Regions from separate parts of the Clostridium sp. genome, predicted to be linked through region 1. Evidence: riboswitches for the same ligand, from Rfam matches in the RefSeq annotation. Region 1 holds a riboswitch; the other holds the start of a gene.
The links. A riboswitch is a leader RNA that binds a small molecule or an ion and turns the genes downstream of it on or off. The one in region 1 is predicted to bind S-adenosylmethionine.
Positions count from the first base shown of each region.

Region 2: linked by a shared signal. The riboswitch ahead of LKE46_RS11000 (pyridoxal phosphate-dependent aminotransferase) and the one ahead of metK (methionine adenosyltransferase) in region 1 are both predicted to bind S-adenosylmethionine.

Region 1 is NZ_JAKVOI010000001.1:2,768,364-2,771,777, reverse strand. Features, by position in the region: gene LKE46_RS13595 (rod shape-determining protein) at 1-411, shown strand, start outside; gene yyaC (spore protease YyaC) at 413-958, opposite strand; tRNA gene LKE46_RS13585 (tRNA-Thr) at 1,241-1,316, shown strand; tRNA gene LKE46_RS13580 (tRNA-Tyr) at 1,324-1,408, shown strand; tRNA gene LKE46_RS13575 (tRNA-Val) at 1,414-1,489, shown strand; tRNA gene LKE46_RS13570 (tRNA-Thr) at 1,508-1,583, shown strand; tRNA gene LKE46_RS13565 (tRNA-Tyr) at 1,591-1,675, shown strand; SAM riboswitch class I at 1,720-1,819, shown strand; gene metK (methionine adenosyltransferase) at 1,892-3,067, shown strand; gene recD2 (SF1B family DNA helicase RecD2) at 3,151-3,414, shown strand, end outside.
Region 2 is NZ_JAKVOI010000001.1:2,225,329-2,228,742, forward strand. Features, by position in the region: gene larA (nickel-dependent lactate racemase) at 1-149, opposite strand, end outside; gene LKE46_RS10995 (MetQ/NlpA family ABC transporter substrate-binding protein) at 161-973, opposite strand; gene LKE46_RS11000 (pyridoxal phosphate-dependent aminotransferase) at 997-2,169, opposite strand; SAM riboswitch class I at 2,258-2,356, opposite strand; gene LKE46_RS11005 (LysR family transcriptional regulator) at 2,405-3,283, opposite strand.

The sequences.
Region 1 (3,414 bases):
GAGCTGAAGATAAATATAGGCTCGGCATTTAAATCAGATGATGATATGGGGATGGATATAAGAGGACGAGATTTAATTACGGGTCTCCCTAAAAATATATCGGTTTCATCTGATGAAATGAGAGAAGCACTGAAAGATACGATAAATGCCATAGCTGATACAACCCATGCAGTGCTTGAAAAAACCCCTCCGGAGTTAGCTGCTGATATTGCAGATAAGGGAATCATCATGACCGGAGGAGGATCACTTTTACATGGATTAAATAGTTTAATACAGCAGGTTACGAGTGTACCCGTGTATGTAGCAGATGATGCAGTATCCTGTGTAGCTCTTGGAACTGGCAAGGTTCTCACATATCTGGATAAGATGGAGCTTACTTTTAGCGGAGATGATATAACTCTGGTTGATTAAGTTATATATTTTCAATATTGTCATTGAGATACAGATAATATGCATGAATTAGGGAGTTAAGTATCACTTCTGACATAGAGAGAATTAAATTTAATCTTATATTATTTGAACTGCTGAAGATATTTTTACCTGTATTTGAATCCACTATGCCAATTACTGAAGTTTCTCCTACATTTGGCAGGGATTTTCCTACTCCTTTTCCTGGATGAATTGGAAAATCTCTTACTTGTATTTCGCCTATATTATTGATATCTCCGAGGCAAGCGTCTATGCCTATTATGTTGCATTCCTTATGTTGAGATGTAATATGCTTTAGTTTCATGTCAATATTTAGGGCATGTATTGGTTCCTGTATTGTACCATATACAGGAAGAGGGAAATGTTTATATTTGAGCAATGTGCCTACCAGAGGTCCGAGGCAGTCACCTATATATCTGTCAGTACCAATACAAACTATGATTGTGTTTCTATCAATATAATTTCGTAGAGAACTTGCTAATTTATAATATGCCATAGGAGTTTTATAGTTAACCTTTACTTTATTCAAAATTTTCACCTCTTCAAATTGTGTTTTGTTGCATAAAATGTGAATATGTAGCCGTTTAAAACATCATATATAATTTATATGAGGCAGCATAAAAAATTAGAATAGACAATGTGGCAAATATAAATTGTGAAAATGTGATTTATTGAGAAACATAAAGGAATGTTGAGTTAAATCAATTTAAATGCGGGAATACACCAAAAATGAAATTTGAAAAAGGAGTGCCTAAACGATATACTAACATAGGTCAATGCGTGTGTTAACTGATGACAAGTTACATAGTAAGCTGGCATAGCTCAGATGGTAGAGCAACTGACTTGTAATCAGTAGGTCGTGGGTTCGATGCCTATTGCCAGCACCATAAAAATGGAGGAATTCCCGAGTGGCTAAAGGGGGCAGACTGTAAATCTGTTGTCATTGACTTCGATGGTTCGAATCCATCTTCCTCCACCAATTTAGGGCGCATAGCTCAGCTGGGAGAGCATCTGCCTTACAAGCAGAGGGTCACAGGTTCGAGCCCTGTTGTGCCCACCATATTAAAATATTGAATAGGCTGGCATAGCTCAGATGGTAGAGCAACTGACTTGTAATCAGTAGGTCGTGGGTTCGATGCCTACTGCCAGCACCATAAAAATGGAGGAATTCCCGAGTGGCTAAAGGGGGCAGACTGTAAATCTGTTGTCATTGACTTCGATGGTTCGAATCCATCTTCCTCCACCATAAAAAAACACTATAGAAAGTGTTTTTTATTTTATAATTTAAAACTCTTATCAAGAGAGGTGGAGGGAAAGGGCCCTGTGAAACCCGGCAACCAGTAAATATGCTAAGGTGCCAATTCCTGCAGTTATTCCTGCGAGATAAGAGAGTTGATAATGCTTATTAACCTCTTTTTTATAAAAGAGGTTTTTTATTTTTATGTAGATGGAGGGGAAAAAGATGAAAAAGTTGTTTACTTCTGAGTCGGTTACAGAAGGGCATCCAGATAAAATGTGTGATCAAATTTCAGATGCTATACTTGATGCAATAATGGCACAGGATCCTGAAGGAAGGGTAGCTTGTGAAACTATAACTACAACAGGAATGGTTTTAGTTATGGGTGAAATATCAACTAAATGTTATGTAGACATTCCTAAAATAGTTAGAAAAACTGTGAAGGAAATAGGCTATACAAGGGCAAAGTACGGCTTTGACTGCGATACTTGTTCAGTAATATCCTCAATAGATGAGCAGTCATCAGATATAGCTATGGGAGTAAATGAGGCTTTTGAAGCTAAATCCGGTACAATGGACAAGGAAGATGCTATAGGTGCGGGAGATCAAGGAATGATGTTTGGCTTTGCTACAAATGAAACTCCGGAATATATGCCGCTTCCAATAAGTATGGCACACAAACTTGCAAAAAGGCTGACAGCCGTTAGAAAAGATGGGACCCTTTCTTATTTAAGACCGGATGGAAAAACACAAGTTACGGTGGAATATGAAAATGACAAACCGGTAAGGATAGATACTGTAGTTGTATCATCACAGCATGATCCACATGTAAGTCAGGAACAGATAAGCAGGGATATAATAGAAAATGTTATAAAACCAACAATACCATCCAAATTTTTAGATGATAATACAAGGTATTTTATAAATCCTACAGGTAGATTTGTAGTCGGGGGTCCACAGGGTGATTCAGGACTTACAGGAAGAAAAATAATAGTTGATACTTATGGTGGTTATGGAAGACACGGCGGAGGTGCATTTTCCGGAAAAGATCCAACCAAGGTTGACAGATCAGCTGCTTATGCAGCAAGGTGGGTTGCAAAAAACCTTGTAGCATCAGGGCTGGCCGACAAACTGGAAATACAGCTGGCCTATGCTATAGGTGTTGCTAAACCGGTATCCATAGAAGTAGATACCTTTGGTACCGGAAAGATTTCAGAAGACGACATAGTTGATATAGTAAATAAAGTATTTGATCTAAGACCAGGAGCAATAATAAGAAATTTGAATTTGAGAAGACCTATATATAGACAAGTAGCGGCATATGGGCATTTTGGAAGGACAGATATAGATGTGCCGTGGGAAAAGTTGAATAAGGTGGATGAAATAAAAAAATATTTATAACAGTGGGCACGCATCTAAAATGATGCGTGCCTAATGTGTTATAATTGACTTATTGATATAATTTTTAAAAGTAGGGAGATTTTATGCAGGAAATACAAGGTATTATAGATGATATAGTATTCCAGAATGAAGATAATGGATATGTGGTTGCCAAATTAAAAAACAAAAGCGGTGTTGTGACTATAGTCGGGAATGTACCTTTTATTATGGAAGGACAGAATTTGAAATTTATGGGAGAATGGGTAACCCATCCGCATTTTGGACAGCAGTTTAAAATCAAATATTCCGAAGAAATAATACCAGATACTAAAGTTGGTATTGAAAGATATCTGTCATCTGGAGCTATA
Region 2 (3,414 bases), 540 kb from region 1:
TTTGAATTTATTGGATTTTCAAGAGATGCAACAATTTCTGCCTCTACATCCTGAACATGTCCGGCCTTGCCTGGAAGTACATTGTCTATTTTCCCTTCCATATTTATTTCAAGTATATCATTTCCATATTTAAAATTATACAAACTCATCTGCATCACCTCTAAAATGCTGCTATAACAGAGCCCTTGAAATGCTCATCTATGTATTTCTTAACTTCGTCTGACTGATAGATTTTGATCAATTTCTTTACATTTTCCGCATCTTTGTTGTCAGGTCTTGCAGCTATAATATTAATCCAGGGAGAATCCTTCGGCTCCTTGAATATGGCATCCTTATTTGGATCGAGTTTGGCCTGTATTGCATAATTGGTATTTATCGCCGCAACCGCCACATCACTTAACGAACGCGGAACCATCGGAGCTTCAAGCTCAAGAAACTGGATATGTTTAGGGTTTTCAGCTATGTCCTTTATGGTAGCCTTTAAGCTTACGCCACTTTTCAACTTTATAACCTTCCCTTTTTCAAGAAGCATAAGTGCTCTTGCTTCATTAGTAGGATCATTCGGCAGTGAAATCTTATCCCCATCCTTCAGTTGAGCCAGAGATTTCAGTTTACTGGAATATATGCCCATAGGAAAAGTTACTGCATTGGCAACCTTTACTAGATTCATATTGTGATCCTTGTTGAACTGCTTCAAGTATGGTTCATGCTGATATATATTTACATCCAGCTGTTTTTCATTTAACTGCGTATTAGGCTGAACATAATCATTAAAACTAGTATACTCCACATTCATCCCTTGCTTTTTTGCAACTTCTTTAACCTTTTGTATTATTTCCTCGTGAGGTCCTGCTGTAACTCCTACTTTTATGGTATTGGCTTCAGAATCTGATTTCTGTGATGTACTTCCACAACCTGAAAATACAACTGTTGTTAATAATACCGACAATAAAATACTTCCAATTTTTTTCATAATAGTCTCCTTTTAACATAAATTTATTCACTATAAAATTCAGCTTTTTCTTTAAGTGTTTTCAACTTTTCAATGGCTTCCAGAAGAGTATCGTCCTTTTTTGCATAATGAAGCCTTATAAAATTATTCACATTTTTCTTAAAAAAACTTGAACCTGGTACTGCACCTATTTTAACTTCTTTAGCCAGCCATTCACAAAATTTCAAGTCATTTTTTACATTGAACTCCGATACATCTATCATTACATAATAAGCTCCATTGGGTTTTACATACTTTAGGCCAGCTTCATCCAATCCAGCTAGGAAAAGATCCCTTTTTTTCATATACATGTTTTTCAGCCAGTCATAATATTCATCAGGCATTTTAAGTCCTGCAATTGCTGCTTCCTGAAGAGGTGCAGCCGCTCCAACCGTCAAAAAATCATGCACCTTTCTAACATTTTCTATTATCCTTTCATCTGCTATAACATATCCCAACCTCCATCCTGTTATGGAATATGTCTTGGAAAGAGAACTGCAACTCAAAGTCCTGTTAAACATTCCTGGAAGTGAAGCAAAATAAACATGTTTATATGGATCCATAACAATATGCTCGTACACTTCATCCGTTATTACAAATGTGTCATATTTTTCAGCCAGACTCGCAATATACTGGAGCTCTTCCAAAGTAAAAACCTTACCTGTAGGATTTGATGGATTGCACAGTATAAGAGCTTTAGGTTTCTGCCTGAATGCATCCTCCAATTCTTTTCTATCAAACGAAAACTCCGGCGGATAAAGAGATACATGTATTGGATCTGCCCCACTCAATATTGCATCTGCAGCATAGTTTTCATAAAACGGAGAGAATACTATAACCTTGTCACCTGGATCACACACCGTCATGACAGATGCCATCATGGCCTCGGTACTACCGCAGGTAACAGCAATTTGTGTTTCAGGATCTATATCAATCCCCATAAATTTCTTCTGCTTTTCTGCAAGTGCCTCTCTAAAGTTTTGTGCACCCCAGGTAATTGCATATTGATGAGGTCCTTTGTCCGCAGCAGCTTTAAGTGCCTCTTTTATTTCTTTTGGAGGATCAAAATCAGGAAAACCCTGTGATAAATTAATAGCCCTATATTTATTTGATATCCTTGTCATTCTTCTTATAACAGAATCTGTAAAATTAACCAACTTACTGCTTAGTTCGGGCAAGAAAAACACATCCTTTCAAAATTTTATTGATATATAAAATCTATTCTTTAAACTAAAAAAACCTCTTTACGATAAAAGAGGTATCTTCCTCTTATCTTTCAGTTAAAACTGCAGGAATTAGCACCTGGCAATAATTGCTGGCTGCTGGGTTTCATTGGGCCTTTCCCTCCGCCTCTCTAGATAAGATAAACCTATTAAATTACAGGTATGATTATATTATTTACATAGAACAAAGTCAAGCCCTTTCTATATCTGAAATCACATTTAAAAAGTTTCTGGAAGCGGCAGACATATACCTGTCCTTTACACATATTGCAGCTATACTCGTTTCTAAGCTTGACTCATGAATTACTCTATAAGTTAAACCGGATGCCTTTACTATATCCAGAGCAGTCATTGGAACCAAGGCAATCCCAATACCGGATTCCGCCCATAGCAGTGTAGTTCTTGCATCATCACTCTTGCATATTATCTCGGGCATAAAATCCATATTATGGCATGCCTCAAATATGATTTTTTCAAACCTTCTATATATGATAAGCGGTTTACCCATAAGCTCCTTTAGAGTTATTGATTTTCTATCCGGGAAATAGTCCAGATCATCTCTAAAAACTGATATCATAGGCTCTCTGGAAAGAATTTTTATGCTTAGTCCTTCCTTGTTAAACGGTGTTCTGACTATCCCTATATCTATCACTCCACTGTTCAATATTTCAAGTATTCTATATGTATTTCCCTCCCATACCTCAAAGTTTACTTTTGGATATATACTATGAAATCTTTCTATTATATTTGGAAACAGTGTAGCTCCTGAAGATGAAACAGTTCCAATTGACAATGTTCCTTTGATGCCTTCGTTGAAATCTTTCAATTCTTTTATGGTGGAATCCACCAATTCCAATATCTGTTCAGCCCTGTTCTTTAATATTTCCCCTGCATCCGTCAGATGAATTTTTTTATTTCCCCTATCCATGAGTTTAGTTCCCAGCTCCTCTTCCAAAAGCTTCAAGTGATAACTGAGAGGCGGCTGTGCTATATTCAGTTTTTTAGCCGCTCCTGTTATCTTCCCTTCTTCTGCAATTGTAAGAAAATACCTAAGCTGCTTAATATCCATGAAGAATATCACCTCGATAATTAAATAATAAAAGTAATTATACAATTTTTATATACACATAATAGATAATAAATATTTTTAATATAAGCTTATCATTGATATAATAATACTTGAAAATCAAATTTTGTTCA